Regions from separate parts of the Cupriavidus sp. FW305-27 genome, predicted to be linked through region 2. Evidence: riboswitches for the same ligand, from Rfam matches in the RefSeq annotation. Region 2 holds a riboswitch; the other holds the start of a gene.
The links. Region 2 has a riboswitch for glycine ahead of gcvT (glycine cleavage system aminomethyltransferase GcvT). Riboswitches for the same ligand answer to the same signal wherever they lie in the genome.
Positions count from the first base shown of each region.

Region 1: it holds a riboswitch for glycine, as region 2 does, so the genes downstream of both, AC3WRI_RS21560 (D-amino acid dehydrogenase) here and gcvT (glycine cleavage system aminomethyltransferase GcvT) in region 2, are expected to answer to the same signal.

Region 1 covers NZ_JBYTAG010000046.1:54,183-62,716, forward strand. The annotation lists gene AC3WRI_RS21530 (GntR family transcriptional regulator) at 1-98, shown strand, start outside; gene AC3WRI_RS21535 (tripartite tricarboxylate transporter substrate binding protein) at 125-1,105, shown strand; gene AC3WRI_RS21540 (Bug family tripartite tricarboxylate transporter substrate binding protein) at 1,167-2,156, shown strand; gene AC3WRI_RS21545 (TlpA family protein disulfide reductase) at 2,182-2,685, opposite strand; gene AC3WRI_RS21550 (sialidase family protein) at 2,682-3,905, opposite strand; gene AC3WRI_RS21555 (TonB-dependent receptor) at 3,931-6,258, opposite strand; glycine riboswitch at 6,415-6,513, shown strand; glycine riboswitch at 6,514-6,632, shown strand; gene AC3WRI_RS21560 (D-amino acid dehydrogenase) at 6,689-7,957, shown strand; partial or broken gene AC3WRI_RS21565 (T6SS effector amidase Tae4 family protein) at 8,306-8,534, opposite strand, start outside.
Region 2 covers NZ_JBYTAG010000030.1:56,484-65,017, forward strand. The annotation lists gene AC3WRI_RS16300 (UvrD-helicase domain-containing protein) at 1-470, opposite strand, end outside; gene AC3WRI_RS16305 (YMGG-like glycine zipper-containing protein) at 754-981, shown strand; glycine riboswitch at 1,059-1,146, shown strand; glycine riboswitch at 1,168-1,293, shown strand; gene gcvT (glycine cleavage system aminomethyltransferase GcvT) at 1,392-2,519, shown strand; gene gcvH (glycine cleavage system protein GcvH) at 2,608-2,988, shown strand; gene gcvP (aminomethyl-transferring glycine dehydrogenase) at 3,089-6,019, shown strand; gene AC3WRI_RS16325 (L-serine ammonia-lyase) at 6,164-7,540, shown strand; gene AC3WRI_RS16330 (MBL fold metallo-hydrolase) at 7,605-8,342, shown strand; gene AC3WRI_RS16335 (OsmC family protein) at 8,370-8,534, shown strand, end outside.

The sequences.
Region 1 (8,534 bases), on a different contig from region 2:
TGACCCGGCATGCCTTCGACCTGGGCGGCAACTGCATCGAATACCGGCTGACGCGGGGCGACGCCTTTGCCTTTCGCTATACCGCGGACGTCCGCTGACGGACCGCACCCGAGGAGACAGACCCATGCACGCACGCCACGCGATCGCCGCCACGGTCGCTGCCATGATCGCCACCACCACGCTGGCGCAGGCCGCCGACACCGCCGCGGCCTGGCCGGCACGGCCCATCACGATCGTGGTGACATATCCGCCGGGCGGCGGCGCGGACCTGATGGCACGGCTGATCGCGCCGGGCCTCGGGCGCGAGCTGGGCCAGACCGTCGTCGTCGAGAACCGCCCGGGTGCCGGCGGGCAGATCGGTGCCGCCTATGTCGCCAAGGCGGCACCGGACGGCTACACGATGATGGTCGATGCCTCCTCTTATGCGGTGAATCCCAGCCTCTATCCGCGCCTGCCCTACGATCCGGACAAGGCCTTCCGGCCGGTCGGCGTGCTGGCGCGCTATCCCAACGTGCTGGTGGCCACGGCGGGCTTCCCCGCCAGCAAGGTCAGCGACGTCCTGGCCATGGCCAGGCAAAAGCCAGGCTCGGTCGCCTTTGCGTCCTCGGGCAATGGCTCGGCGCAGCATCTGGCCGGCGTGCTGTTCGAGCAGCGCGCGGGGGTCGATCTACTGCATGTGCCCTACAAGGGCGGCGGCCCCGCCATGACCGATGTCATCGCCGGCCAGGTGCCGCTGTTCTTTGCCAACGTCGCTTCGAGCCTGCAGCACATCAAGGCCGGCAAGCTGAAGCCGCTGGCGGTGACCAGCCATGCCCGCACCCAGGCATTGCCGTCCGTGCCCACCATGCAGGAAGCCGGCGTGGCGAGCTACGAGGTCTATGAATGGAACGCGGCCTTCCTGCCCGCCGCAACGCCGGACCCGATCGCAGCGAAGCTCGCCGACGCCCTGCGGAAAGTCATGACCAGCCCCGAGATCCGGCAACGCGTGGCCGAGCTGGGCGGCGAGGTCGTGGCTGCGCCGCCAGCACAGGCACGGCAATTCATCGACGGGCAGGCCCGGCTATGGGCCAAGGTCATCCGGGACGGCAACATCAAGCCCGAATAGCACCAATTGGCACCGACTCTGCCCCACCACGGCCCAGCTACAGAACTTTGAGGAGAAATACATGACCCCGATAAATCCCCTTCGCCGCCATCTGCTCAAGACCACCGCCGCGCTGGGCGCGTGCGCGCTGGCACCAACACTGGCCCGCGCACAGGCCTGGCCGGCCAAGCCGATCCGGCTGGTGGTGCCGTTCGCGCCGGGCGGCAGCTCGGAGATCGTGGCGCGCTCCACCGCGGCGGAGCTGACCAAGCTGCTAGGCGTGTCAGTCTTCGTCGAGAACAAGCCCGGCGCGGCCGGCAATATCGCCATGGCCGAAGTCGCGCGCGCCGATGACAACCACACGCTGATCCTCGGCCATATCGGCACGCTGGCGGTCAATCCGTTTATCTTCCCGAAGCTGCCCTACGACCCCGTCAAGGACTTCCGCGCGATCTCGCTGCTGTCCAAGGTGCCGAGCCTGTACGTGGTCCACCCCGACGTGCCCGCGAAGAACCTGAAGGAGTTCGTGGCGCTGGCCAAGAGCAAGCCTGGCAAGCTGAACTACGGTTCGGCCGGCAACGGCAGCGCCGGCCACCTGGCCTTTGAATACCTGAAAGCCGCGAGCGGCACCTTCATCACCCATGTGCCGTATCGCGGCAGCGGCCCGCAGATCACTGACCTGTTGTCCGGACGGCTGGATGCGGCCGCGGTCGGCGCGCCGGCGATCATCCAGTTCATCAAGGCCGGCAAGGTGCGCTGCATCGCCACCGGCACGACCCAGCGCATTGCCCAGCTGCCTGACGTGCCTACGGTCGCGGAACAGGGCTATCCCGGCTTCGAAATGACGCAGTGGTACGGACTGCTGGCGCCGGCATCGCTGCCGCAGGCGGCCGCCGACAAGCTGGCGGACGTCACCGCAAAAGCCGTGAAAAGCCCGACCTCGGTCGAGCGCCTGAGCGCGGATGCGGCGATTGTCGTGGGCGGCACGCCGGCCGAGTTCTCGCGCTTTATCGCGCAGGAACAGCAGCGCTGGAAGCCCATCATTGCGCGCGCCGGGATCAAGCCGGATTGAGCGGACAGCCGCTCCCGGCACAGCCTTAGCCGGCGATGCCAGCCCAGCGCAGGTGCTTGTCCCAGTCGGCGTCGCTGATCACGCCGGACACGCCCTGCCGCTGGCCATCGGCGCGATAGAAGTAGGTGCGCGGCATCTCGCCCATCCAGTCCGGATCGACCGCATAGCGCAGCCGCTCCTGCGGCTCGTGCCCGAACACCCACGCGTTGCGCGTGAGCCTGACGCGCTGGAGCAGTTGCTGCACCTGTGGCAGCGCGTCGGGGTTGTCCGTCGCCAGCGTGACGACGCGCAGGTTTGGATGCTGCGCGCGCAGCTTGCCGATGGTGTCGAAGTTGCGCTTGCAATAGACGCAGTCGAGCGACCACACCACCAGCACAAAGGGCTTGCCCTGCTGGCTGGCTGCGAGCTGGGCGGCGCTGGCCGATGCGAACACGGCAACGCGCTCGGCCGGTTGACTGCCGGCATTGGCGGCAGTCATCGCCAGGGTCAGGACTGCAGCGGCGAGCAGCTTGCGGCGGGATGGCATCATGCGCCCTCCTTGCCCAGCGGGAACACCTGGAAGCCCTCGGCATCGGTACGCCACAGCACGTAGGCGCGGCCGGCGTGCTGCAGCAGGTGCGGCTGGTCCGAGTCGCGCTCCGTGCCGGCCAGCTTGCGCGTCTGCCAGGTCTTGCCGCCATCGTGCGACAGCATGGCGGACAGCCGTGTCTGCCGGCCGTCGAACGATTTCCAGGCCACCGCGATCTCGTTGTCGTTCAGCGCGACGATGTCGGCATGCTGCGCACGCGGATCATCCAGCGGGCGCTGTGCCTGCAGCTTGCCGTCCTTCCAGCGCCCCACCGAGACCGTGGGCTTGCCTTCGCGCACGTTGAACCAGATCATGTGCACCGTGCCATCGGGCGCCACCGAAGCGCCGGGGCCGTGGTGCGGACAGGCATCGATGCGCCAGTCGTCGAAGGTGGCGCGCTGCACCGGCGTGGCCTTGCCGTCGGTGCCCAGCAGCGCCAGCGCGTGGTCGCGCGCGTTGGGCGGGAATACATGGCGCCACAGCGCCAGCATCTTGCCGTCGGGCGTGGGCGACAGCGCGATGCGGCAGCATTCGCACGACTGGTCGGCGACCTTGTAGTCGCCCTGGAAGGTCTTGCCGTGATCGGCCGAGACCGCGTAGTAGACCGCGGCGCCGGCGTACGGCTGCTTGCGCGCCTCGGCGGCAACCACGTCGCGCTTGTCGATCCAGCTGACGAAGACGCGCCCGGCATTGTCCACCGCGATGGCGTCGAAGCGGTGGGCGATCTGGTCGCGGTTGGCATGCACCGTCAGCGGTTCGGCGAAGGACTTGCCGCCATCGGTGGAACGCGCAAAGCGGATAAAGCCGGTCCACGGCTTGGGCAGCGGCTGGGTCCAGGTGACGAAGATCTCGCCGTCGCGCCCGGTGGCGACCTTGGGCCGGCTTTCGTGATCGGCGGCGGCCTGCTCCGGCACGCTGTTGACATGCTGCGCCGGCCCGAAGCTGCGGCCGTAATCGGTCGATGCACGTACCGCGACGTAAGGGCCGTCCTTGTAGGCGACCCATAGCTTGCCGTTTCGATCGAACGCGGCGCCGGTGCCCAGCTCGCTCATCTTCGCGGCCTTGGCCTGCGCGCCGTGGCCGCTGTGATCGCCGTGCGTTTGCGCGGTCGCGGCCAGCGCGGCACCGGCCATCATCAGCCCGGCAACGATCAAGCGGAAACCGGGGCGAACGCCTTGCATGGTTGTGGTCAGCCTGTTCACGTGCTCAGAAGGAGAGTTTCGCCTCGGCGTAGAACGTCCGGCCCGGATACGGGTGATAGACGTAGTAGCGCTGGTCGGTGAGGTTGTCGATGCCAAGCCCGAGGCGCACGTTCTTCGCGGGCCGGTACGTCAGCTTGACGTCAAAGGTCAGGAAGCTGCTGGTGCCGCCGAAGGTGTCGGGGTTGACGTCGGAATTGTCGAGCGTATTGTACTGCCGCCCCGAATAGGTCATGGCCAGCGTGCCGGCCCAGGCCGGCGTGATGCGATAGGTGCCCATCAGGTTGGCCCGCCACTTGGGGATGCGGTAGAAGTACTTGCCCACCGAGGCCGGGTTGTTGGCGTTCTCAAGCGTCTTCGAATGGTTGTAGGCCCCGCTGGCCGACAGGTCGAAGCCGCTGACGAACACATCGCGCGCGTCATAGGCCAGCTCGATGCCGCGGGTGCGCACGCGGTCGACGTTCTGAAAGCTGGTGACAGTCGGGAATACCGTGGTGTTGGTCTGGCTGACCAGGGCATCGCGGATATCGTCCTCATACACCGAGACCCGGAAGTACGACGAATCCAGCGTGCGCTCGAAGGTCAGGTCCTTCGAGAACGACCGCTCGGGCTGCAGGTTGGGATCGTTGTTGATCAACGCGGTCCCGGTGATGCGGCCCTGGAACAGCTCGCTGACAGTCGGATAGCGATAGGCCTGGCCCAGCGACAACCGGCCCAGCCAGTCCTGCCCGAATGCCTTCTCCAGCGCCAGCTTGGGCGACCAGTTGGATTCGCTGCGCACCGGGTAGCCGATATCCACGCCGGGCTGGCTGCGGCTGCCGTCATAGGCGCGCCAGTGTTCGTAGCGCACGCCGGGGATCAGCTTCCAGTCCTCGGCAAAGTACCAGGCGTCTTGCGCATACAGCGCCTGGGTCTCGGTCTTGCCGGCAAAGGCGTTGTTGAAGGCGCTGATGGTGGCCGCCTGCCAGTCCGAGGTGTTGTAGGTGGTGTTGCTCAGCCGGTAATTGTCATAGTGGTAGCCGAACGTGACCCAGTGCCCGCCCTGCAGCTGCCGCGGCCGGTAGTCGGCCTTCAGGTCGAGCGTGCGCCAGCCGGTGCCGTCGCCATAGGTCACCGTGCCCGGCCCGCTGCCGACGGTGTTGGCGCTGCGGCTGATGTCCTTGCTGACATCGAACAGCGACGCCACGCCCGAGAAATTCCAGCCGGTCTCATTGCGCGTACGCAGCGACAGGCCATAGAGCCAGCGCGCGTCCTCGCCATTGCTCGGGGCGAAGGCGTTGGCGGGAATCACATAGCGATAACCGCCGATATTCACGGGACCGCTCGACACAACATTGCCATCGGCATCGCGCAGGTAGCTGCCGGTGGCACTGGAGCGGTCCTGCTGCCAGTAGGCCGCGGTGAACTGCGCCTGCAGGGTATTGGTGATGTCGTAGCCGAGCTTGAGCTTGAGCTGGTCCTGCACGGTATGCGTGACGCCCTCGCTGTTCACGCCCATCACCACGCGCTCGCGGCCGGTCTGGTCCTGGTCGAAGTGCGCGCCGGTGACCGGCTTGTCGGCGGAAGTGGCACGGGCCGTGGAACGCGCCGCGGTATAGAAACTCAGCGGCTGGCTCTTGCTGTCCTGCCGGTCCACGCTGACCAGCCACGAGAACGGGCCGACGCGGTCGCCCACATAGGCGTTGGCGTGGACCCCGTTGAAGTTGTCGTGCGTGCCATACAGGCTGAAGCGCTGCGTGAACAGCTGCACGCTGGCATCGCCCTCGAACTTCTCCGGCGTGCGCGTGGTGATCAGCACCGTCGCGCCCAGCGAGTTGCCGGGATACAGCGCCGAATACGGGCCGTACAGCACATCCATGCGCTCGATCTCGGCGCTGTTGACCAGCGACCAGCGCGGCGGGAAGCTGAAGTCCGATCCCAGCAGGTTGGACAGCAGCAGGCCGTCCGCATAGACCAGCCCCCGCGCCGACTGGCGCGAACTGGTGCTGCGCACCGAGATGATCGAATTCATATCGCCGATGAAGCGCTTGCGTACGGCGAGGTTGGGCGCGTACTTGAGGGCGTCTTCCGTGTTCACCACATTGAAGTCGGCCATGCGGCGGCGGCTGATGCCGTAGGCCGGCGAGGGCGTGTTGGGCGGTATGGCCGGCGTCTCGGCGCGCTCCGACTTGGCCGAGACCACCACCTCCTGCAGCGGCTCGGGCGCGTCCACCACCTGGGCGGCGGCGACGGCGGGGCCCATCAGCACCGCCGAAACGGCCAGTGCAATGCGATTCTTCTTCACTGGAAAACCTTGTTGTCGTCTTTTTCGACTCACTCCACCTGAGCGCAGCATACGGCGCCTCTCCCCGAGAGCGAGCGCTGACATTTTATGGGGCACGGGGGCGCAGGCCGATGCGACATAGCGACGCGGGCGGCAGGCTGCCTAAGCGTTAACCCGCATATCCAACGTCGAGCCTTGTCACTACATTGCCCGGATTGGCGTCAAGCCAATGTGATGCAGGGAGAGACTGTCGCGGTGCCCGCCGCGGACAGCGCCGAAGGAGCAACCGCCCCGGAAACTCTCAGGCAAAAGGACCGGCATCACCAGTCAGTGCACTCTGAAGAATGCCGGACGCTATCGTCCGCCGGCATACCGAAGGAGCAAGCGCGCCCCGCCCTCGCGGCCGGGTGGCGTGAATCTCTCAGGTCCAGAACAGAGGGGGCGTCCGCCACGCATATTGCGTCCGGGCTCCCACCATCGACGTTCCTGGAACCTGCAGATCATGAAATCAATCGCTGTCATCGGCGGTGGCATCACGGGTGTCACCACGGCCTACGCGCTGGCCCGGCGCGGATTCTCCGTCACGCTGTTCGAACGGCACCGCTATGCCGCCATGGAGACCTCGTTCGCCAACGGCGGCCAGTTGTCGGCCTCCAACGCCGAGGTCTGGACCCACTGGTCGACCCTCGTCAAGGGCATGAAATGGATGCTGCGCAACGACGCCCCGTTGTTGGTCAATCCCCGGCCCAGCTGGCACAAGCTGTCCTGGTTCGCCGAGTTCATCGCCGCGATCCCCCACTACCGCCGCAACACCATCGAGACCGCGCGCCTGGCCATCGCGGCGCGTGAGCACCTGTTCGCCTGGGCGGCGCAGGAAGGCATCGATTTCGACCTGAAGAAGGAAGGCATCCTCCATATCTACCGCGACAAGACCGGCTTCGAGCATGCCGGCCGGGTCTCGGCACTGCTGGCGCAGGGCGGGCTGGAACGGCGCGCCGTGACGCCCGAGGAGATGCGCGCGATCGAGCCGACGCTGGCCGGCTCGTACTACGGCGGCTACTTCACCGAGAGCGATTCCACCGGCGACATCCACAAGTTCACCAGCGGCCTGGCCGCAGCCATCGATCGGCTGGGCGTGCGCTGCCTGTACGGCCAGGACGTGCGGGCGGTGAAGACCGACGGCAGGCGCGCCACCGTGACCGTGCAGGACGGCGCCGACACGGCCACCTCCACCTTCGACGGCGCCGTGATCTGCGCCGGCACCGCCAGCCGCGCACTGGCCGCGGGGCTGGGCGACCGCGTCAACATCTATCCGGTCAAGGGCTATTCAATCACGGTCAACCTGACCGATGAGGCCAGCCGCGCCGCCGCACCGGTGGTCAGCCTGCTCGACGACGAAACCAAGCTGGTCACCAGCCGCCTGGGCGACGACCGCTTCCGCGTGGCCGGCACCGCCGAGTTCAACGGCTACAACCGCGATATCCGCGCCGACCGCATCCGCCCGCTGGTGGAATGGGTGCAGCAGTGCTTCCCCGGCGTCAGCACGCGCAGCGTGGTGCCTTGGGCCGGGCTGCGGCCGATGATGCCGGATATGCTGCCGCGCGTGGGGCGCGGGCGTGCGGCATGCATCTTCTACAACACCGGGCATGGGCACCTGGGGTGGACTTTGTCGGCGGTGACGGCGGATATGGTGGCAGGGGTTGTCGACCAGCATCTCGGCGCGAGGGTGGCAGTCGCGGCGGGTGCGCCGATGGCATTGGCCAAGGCTTGAGTTCGCGGGTGTTTTCTCCCCTCTCCCATTTGTAAGATAGGGCCACCGTGCTCGAACAGCGCCGCGCCATGATGGAATCATGGCGCGGCGCATGTATACGCTTGAAAAATAGTGGATGTGTGCCCTATTTTCGCCCGGATGAATACCCAAGCCATCCACCAATTAATGAGGCTGCGACCATAGACACGAACCAGCCAACAAAGAACAGATTCGCTGCATGCTGATTCGTGTCGAACAAACTTCCTGTCCCGCGCAAAACTACAACGCCGAAGAGATATAACCCGCCCCAAGCAGCAAGCGTAGCCAGGACAGCACCAGTCATAGCGCCGATGACTGCTCTCAGTATCTTCATTTTACGGGGAAGAAAAGAATTGTTTTCGAGTTGCGAAAATCTGACCAAATACCCGGAACCACAATATTCAAACTTACTCTTAGACCAGTACCAAAGCCTGTGAGCCTTTCTCCATTCCATAAATCGATATGGCCTCCGCTAGCATTCCCTGCCACCTCTCCGTCACGCGTCCAATAGCCATCGAACATTATTATTCCGGTTCGCCCCTTTACCTTGCCCACCCAG
Region 2 (8,534 bases):
TCCGGATCGACCATGCCGTTCTTCCACAGCGAGATCGTGCCCTGCACGCCGCGGATCAGCTTCTTGTCGGTGGTGCCGAGCTGCTCCTGGATCAGGCCGAAGCAGTCGTCCGAATCCATGATCGAAAACTGCGGCTTCAGGCCCACGTGCTCGGCCTCCATGCGCAGGATCTGCACCCCGAGCGAGTGGAAGGTACAGACCGTCAGCTGTTTGAGCGGAATGCGCTTGCCCTCGCGCGTAGTCTTGCCCTCCATCAGCTTGCCGATGCGCTCCTGCATCTCCTTGGCGGCCTTGTTGGTAAAGGTGACGGCGGCGATATGGCGCGGCTCGAAGCCCTTGTCCTCGATCAGATGCGCGATCTTCTGCGTGATCACCCGGGTCTTGCCGGAGCCCGCCCCGGCCAGCACCAGGCAAGGGCCGTCCAGGTAGCGGACGGCTTCGGATTGGGCGGAGTTCAGGCCATGGGTCATGCGTGGGATGCGGTTGGAGGCAGGGAAATCGGCAGGAACAGCGGAAGGCCAGGCGGGACACGCCAGCACCCAAGAAACGGGCACGGCGGCAAAGCTGCCGATGTTAACACGCTGGCCGCGGCAGGTCAGTCAGCGCAAGCCGCGTTGACACGGCCGGTTGTGTCACCGGCGTAACACTTCGTAAAGGCCGGAGCCAATCGCGCAACCAAACGCTCTAACTAGTATGTCCCCCTGGCCTGCGCGGCGGGGTTGACATGCTTGAATCATCACATCGGAGCCAATAATGAAAACCCTGCAGACTTTGACCAAGGTGACCCTGATCGGCGTGACCGTCGCGGCCTTTGCCGGTTGCGCGGATATGACCCCGAAGCAGCGTAATACCGCCATTGGCGCGGGCGCGGGCGCCGTGGGCGGCGCCATCCTCACCGACGGTAGCGCGCTGGGTACGCTGGGTGGCGCGGCCGTGGGCGGCGTGATCGGTAACGTTGTCACCGACGACAAGAAGAAGTAAGCCAGACCACCGCAGCGACAGGTACGGCAGGCTCCCCTGGCCCGTTTGACAAAGGCCGGGGCCTCCCGTACATTGCGCGCATCCGACCGGGAGAGCGCGCATCGCCTGCGCCGCCGAAGGGGTATCACCCGAAAACTCTCAGGCACCACGGACCGATCGGATCGGCATGCAATATGCACACGATGCATGCCGAACTCTGGAGAGCGGCACCCGCCATTCGTGGCGAGCGTGCCCACCGAAGGGGCGCACGAGGACGGGGTCCGGCAGGATCCGCCTTGTAATCTCTCAGGTATCGAGGACAGAGGGGTCATCCGCCGCAGCGGATTGCCACGCCACATTCAGGCGCGGCGAGCGTTGCGGCGGATGGCCCTTTTTTGTTTTCGCCAACCGAGACTGCCCCAGAGGATTCCATGACGCTCCAGGCCACGCCCCTCAACGCCATCCACCGCGCCCTCGGCGCCCGCATGGTTGATTTCGGCGGCTGGGACATGCCGGTCAACTACGGCTCCCAGATCGAAGAACACAATGCTGTGCGCACCGACGCCGGCATGTTCGACGTGTCGCACATGTGCGTGGTCGACCTCGCTGGCGCCAATACCCGCAGCTTCCTGCGCGGCCTGCTGGCCAACAATGTCGACAAGCTGCAGACCCCGGGCAAGGCGCTCTACTCCTGCATGCTGGATGAGAAAGGCGGCGTGATCGACGACCTGATCGTCTACTTCTTTGCCGAGGACCACTTCCGCCTGGTCGTCAACGCCAGCACCGCGCTGGGCGACATCGAATGGATCCGCGCGCGCAATGCCGCCACCGGCAGCGATGTGACCATCACGCCGCGCCGCGAGGACGTTGCGCCTGCAGGCGTGCAGCCTCTGGCGATCGTCGCCGTGCAGGGGCCCAACGCCCGCACCAAAGTGTGGAGCACTTTCCCCTCGACCCAGCCGTCGGACACGCTCAAGCCCTTCAACGCCGCCGTGGTCCAGGACCCGGCCCTCGGCGAGATCATGGTGGCGCGCACCGGCTACACCGGCGAAGACGGCTTCGAACTGGTGGTGCCGGCCGAGAACGTCGCCGCCGTCTGGGAAAAGCTGAACGCCGCCGGCGTGCGCCCGGCGGGCCTGGGCGCGCGCGACACGCTGCGCCTGGAAGCCGGCATGAACCTGTACGGCCAGGACATGGATATCAACACCTCGCCGCTGGATGCGGGCCTGGCCTGGACCGTTGACCTGCAGAGCGAGCGTGACTTCACCGGCAAGGCGGCACTGGCCGCAGCCGGTTCGCGCCAGCAATTCCTCGGCCTGATCCTGCGTGACAAAGGCGGCGTCCTGCGCGCCCACCAGAAAGTGATCACGCCGGCCGGTGACGGTGAAATCACCAGCGGCACCTTCAGCCCGTCGCTGTCGCAGTCCATCGCCTTTGCCCGCCTGCCCAAGGATGTCGCCGTGGGCGATACCGTGCAGGTGGAGATCCGCGACCGCAAACTCAACGCGACTGTGGTTAAACTGCCGTTTGTGCGTAATGGCAAGGCACTCGTGAGCTAAGCGCTCACCCAACGGTCGCCCTCGCCTGCCGGCGCTTGCCGGGCAGGCATCACCCAACAAGAAACAAATCTGTATCCGGAGAACCTTCATGAATTTCCCCGCTGACCTCAAGTACACCGAGTCGCATGAGTGGGTACGCGTCGAAGCCGACGGCACGCTCACCATCGGTATCACCGACCACGCGCAGGACGCGCTGGGCGACATCGTCTTCCTGGAACTGCCCGAAGTGGGCAAGTCGGTCGGTGCCGGCGACGCGCTGGCAGTGGTGGAATCGGTGAAGGCCGCTTCCGACATCTACGCCCCCGTGGCCGGCGAAGTGATCGCCGTCAACGAGGCCGCCACGGCTGCCCCGGAGAGCGTCAACGCCGACGCCTTCGACGCGTGGCTGTTCAAGCTCAAGCCGGCCAACGGCGACGACGTCAACGGCCTGATGTCGGCCGACGCCTACAAGGCCAGCGTCGGCGCCTGACGCCGGCCGCGCCGGTCCATGGTTGGACCGGCCACTGCAGACTGACGCGCGCCGTCCCGGCTGACCACCGGCCGGCGCGCACCCCACGAGGTTCTTGCCAATGAACGCCCCGCTTCCCATGAATGCCGCCCAAGTGAACCGACCCACGCTGGCCGAACTGGAGGCGCGCGACGCCTTCGCCGCCCGCCATATCGGCCCCGATACCTCCGAACAGCAGCACATGCTGAAGGTGCTCGGCTATGACAGCCGCGCCGCGCTGATCGACGCCGTCATCCCCGCCGCCATCCGCCGCCGCGACGGCATGCCGATGGGCGAGTTCACCGAGCCGCTGAGCGAGGAAGCCGCGCTGGCAAGGCTGCGCGGGCTGGCAGGCAAGAACAGGGTGCTGAAGAGCTTTATCGGCCAGGGCTACTACAACACCGTCACGCCCGGCGTCATCCTGCGCAATATCTTCGAGAACCCGGCCTGGTACACCGCCTACACGCCCTACCAGCCGGAAATCTCGCAAGGCCGCCTGGAAGCAATGCTGAACTTCCAGCAGATGGTCACCGACCTGACCGGGCTGGATATCGCCAATGCGTCGATGCTGGATGAAGGCACTGCCGCGGCCGAAGCCATGACGCTGCTGCAGCGCGTGAACAAGCACGATTCGAACACCTTCTACGTGGCCGACGACGTGCTGCCGCAGACGCTGGAAGTGGTACGCACGCGCGCGCTGCCGATGGGCATCGAGGTCAAGGTCGGCCCCGCCGCCGATGCCGCCGCGGCCAACGCCTTCGGCGTGCTGCTGCAGTACCCGGGCGTAAACGGCGACGTCAACGACTACCGCGCCATCGCCGACGCCGTGCACGCCGCCGGCGGCCTGGTGGTGGCTGCCGCCGACCTGCTGGCGCTGACGCTGATCGCCGCGCCTGGCGAATGGGGCGCCGACGTGGCCGTGGGCAACTCGCAGCGCTTCGGCGTGCCGCTGGGCTTCGGCGGCCCGCACGCCGGCTATATGGCGGTGAAGGACGCCTTCAAGCGCTCGATGCCGGGCCGCCTGGTGGGCGTGACCATCGATGCGCAGGGCAACAAGGCCTATCGCCTGGCCCTGCAGACGCGCGAGCAGCATATCCGCCGCGAGAAGGCCACCTCGAACATCTGTACTGCGCAGGTGCTGCTGGCCGTAATGGCCTCGATGTATGCCGTCTACCACGGTCCGCAGGGCCTGAAGCGCATCGCGCAGCGTGTGCATCGCCTGACCGCGACGCTGGCCGCCGGCCTGGAAAAGCTCGGCTTCGCGCGCACCAACGCCAGCTTCTTCGATACGCTGACGCTGGAAACCGGCTTCAACACCGATGCCATCCATGCCGCGGCCACCGCGCGCGGCATCAACCTGCGCCATATCAGCGCCACGCGCGTCGGCATCTCGCTGGACGAGACCGCTACCCGTGCCGACGTGGTCGCGCTGTGGGAAGTATTCATGCAAGGCAAGCCGTTGCCCGCGGACGTGGACTTCGACAAGCTCGAGGCCGTCGCGCAGGACGGCTTCCCCCCCGAACTGGCACGCACCAGCGAATACCTGACCCACCCGGTGTTCAACACGCACCACGCCGAACACGAGATGCTGCGCTACCTGCGCATGCTGGCCGACAAGGACCTGGCGCTGGACCGCACCATGATCCCGCTGGGCTCGTGCACGATGAAGCTGAACGCCACCAGCGAGATGATCCCGGTGACCTGGCCCGAATTCAGCCAGATCCACCCGTTCGCGCCGCTGGACCAGACCGTGGGCTACCGCGAGATGATCGACCAGCTCGAGGCCATGCTGTGCGCCGCCACCGGCTACGCCGCGGTGAGCCTGCAACCCAACGCCGGCTCGCAGGGCGAGTACGCGGGCCTGCTGATCATCCACGCCTACCACGCCAGCCGCGGCGAGAGCCATCGCGACATCTGCCTGATTCCGTCGTCCGCACACGGCACCAATCCGGCGTCGGCGCAGATGGCCGGCATGAAGGTGGTGGTCGTAGCCTGCGATGAGGACGGCAACGTCGACCTGCAAGACCTGGCGAAGAAGGCCGAGCAGCACAGCAAGAACCTGGCGGCGATCATGATCACCTACCCGTCCACGCATGGCGTGTTCGAGCAGGGCGTGCAGCAGATTTGCGAGATCGTGCACCAGCACGGCGGCCAGGTGTACGTGGACGGCGCCAACATGAACGCCATGGTCGGCACCGCCGCGCCGGGCCAGTTCGGCGGCGACGTGTCGCACCTGAACCTGCACAAGACCTTCTGCATCCCGCACGGCGGCGGCGGCCCGGGCGTGGGCCCGGTTGCAGTCGGCGCGCACCTGGCTGACTTCCTGCCCAACCAGGACAGCGTCGGCTATCGCCGCGACGACCGCGGCATCGGCGGCGTTTCGGCGGCGCCGTTCGGCTCGGCCAGCATCCTGCCGATCTCGTGGATGTATATCGCGATGATGGGTTCGGCCGGCCTGACCGCCGCCACCGAGAACGCGATCCTGGCGGCCAACTATGTCGCCAAGCGCCTGGCCCCGTACTACCCGGTGCTGTACACCGGCCAGCACGACCTGGTCGCGCACGAGTGCATCCTGGACCTGCGCCCGCTGCAGAAGGACACCGGCATCAGCAATGAAGACGTGGCCAAGCGCCTGATGGACTACGGCTTCCACGCCCCGACCATGAGCTTCCCGGTGCCGGGCACGCTGATGATCGAGCCGACCGAGAGCGAGGCGCTGCACGAGCTGGACCGCTTTATCGACGCGATGATCGCGATCCGCCAGGAAATCGGCCGCGTTGCCGACGGCACCTTCGACCGCGACGACAACCCGCTCAAGCACGCGCCGCACACGGCCGCGGTGGTGACCGCCGACGAGTGGACCCACAAGTACACGCGCGAGGAAGCCGCGTACCCGGTGGCATCGCTGCGCACGCAGAAGTACTGGCCGCCGGTCGGCCGTGCCGACAACGTGTATGGTGACCGCAACCTGTTCTGCGCCTGCGTGCCGGTCAGCGACTACGTGGTGGACTGAGGCGTAGCGCCCCCCCCGCCCCCGCGGCCCGCCAACGAACTATGCTCGAGATGACGGGCATCGCGGTGTCGCGGTGCCCGCCGCAGCCACGCCAACCGACCAAGAAGAGCCTCTTCAGGGCCATCCCATTGCTGGAGACATTCCGTGGCAGTCAGCGTCTTTGATCTGTTCAAGGTGGGCATCGGCCCGTCGAGCTCGCATACCGTAGGCCCGATGCGCGCTGCGCTGATGTTCGCGCAGGGGCTTGAGCGCGACGGCCTGCTGCCGCAGGTGGCGAGCGTGCGTGCCGAGCTCTATGGCTCGCTGGGCGCCACCGGCAAGGGCCACGGCACCGACAAGGGCGTGATCCTCGGCCTGATGGGGGAAGCCCCCGACACCATCGATCCCGATTCGATCGACACGCGCCTGGCCGCGCTGCGCGCGGGCCGCGAGCTGTCCCTGCTGGGCCAGCATGTCGTGCCCTTTGTCGAGAAGGAGCACATCGCCTTCTACCGGCGCGAAGCGATGGCCGAGCACCCCAACGGCATGAAGTTTCATGCCTTCGACGCCGGCGGTGCATCGCTGCGCGAGGCGCGCTACCTGTCGGTCGGCGGCGGCTTCGTCGTGACCGCGGGCGCACCCAATACGCAGGTGCTCAATGCCGCGCAGCAGCTGCCGCACCCGTTCCGCAGCGGCAAGGACATGCTGGAGATGGCCACCGCCAGTGGCAAGAGCATCGCGCGGCTGATGATGGAAAACGAGCTGACCTGGCGCAGCGAGGCGGAAGTCACCAGCGGCCTGCTGCATATCTGGGATGTGATGCAGGCGTGCGTGGCGCGCGGCTGCCGCACCGACGGCGAGCTGCCGGGGCCATTCAGGGTCAAGCGCCGTGCGCCGGAGCTGTTCCGCAGCCTGACCGAGCGCGCCGAGCGCACCCTGTCCGACCCGCTCTCGGTGATGGACTGGGTCAACCTGTACGCCATCGCAGTCAATGAAGAGAACGCCGCCGGCGGGCGCGTGGTCACGGCACCTACCAACGGCGCGGCCGGCATCATCCCCGCGGTGCTGCACTACTACGACCGCTTCGTGCCGGGTGCCAGCAAGCAAGGCGTGGTCGACTTCCTGCTGACCGCGGGCGCGATCGGGCTGCTGTACAAGCTCAATGCGTCGATTTCCGGCGCCGAGGTCGGCTGCCAGGGCGAAGTCGGCGTGGCCTGCTCGATGGCCGCCGGCGCGCTGGCGGCGGTGCAGGGCGGCAGCCCGGCGCAGGTCGAGAACGCGGCCGAGATCGGCATGGAGCACAACCTCGGGCTGACCTGCGACCCGGTTGGCGGACTGGTGCAGATCCCGTGTATCGAGCGCAACGCAATGGCCTCGGTCAAGGCGGTCAACGCGGCGCGCATGGCCTTGCGCGGCGACGGCACGCACTACGTATCGCTCGATTCGGTGATCAAGACCATGCGCGAGACCGGTGCCGACATGAAGACCAAGTACAAGGAGACGGCGCGCGGCGGGCTGGCGGTGAATATCGTGGAATGCTAATGTCCGCGCGCGCAGCGCGGCGTATCATGGCGGCGTTCCCCGAACGAAAAACAAGAGGGCAGCCATGCAGACCTTCCACCAGCTGTTCGACGACACCTCGTCCACCTTCACCTACCTGCTGATCGACGCCGCCACCGGGGACGCGCTGCTGATCGATCCGGTCGACCACCAGCTGGAACGCGACCTGGCGCTGCTGAAGTCAACCGGCGCGCGGCTGGCGTGGGTCATCGAGACCCATGCCCATGCCGACCACATCACCTCGGCCGGCCACCTTGCGCTGCAGACCGGCGCGCACACCGCGGCGCCGTCCGGCTGCGATATCAAGCCCGCGCAGAAGCAGCTGATCGACGGCGACACTGTCGCCTTCGGCAAGCAGGTGCTGCGCGCCATCCATACGCCCGGGCACACCGCCGGCAGCATGAGCTACCTGTGGGAAGAGCCCACGCCCGACGGCATCGTGCGCCGCGTCTTCACCGGCGATGCCCTGCTGATCGACGGCTGCGGCCGCACCGACTTCCAGTCGGGCGACGCCGGCACGCTCTACGACAGCCTGACCAGGAAGCTGTTTGCGCTGCCCGACGACACGCAGGTCTATCCGGCCCACGACTACAAGGGCCGCACCTCGTCCACCATCGGCCAGGAGCGCGCCCACAACAGCCGCGTCGCCGGCCGCACGCGTGAAGAGTTCATCGAGATGATGCGCAACCTGAACCTGCCGCGCCCGAAGCTGATCGATGTCGCCGTGGCGGCCAACCAGCGCCTGGGCCTGCGCGACGGCGAAAGCGTGCCGCACGGCGCCTGAGGTTTTCCTAACGTTAGGAGTCTTTGCATGTCCACATACACCGCTGAAGTCCTGTGGCAACGCGACGGGCAGGATTTCGCCGGCAACCGCTACAGCCGCAGGCATGTGCTGCGCTTTGACGGTGGCGCGGAAGTCCCGGGATCGTCATCACCCCATGTGGTGCCATTGCCGATGTCGGATGCGAGCGCGGTC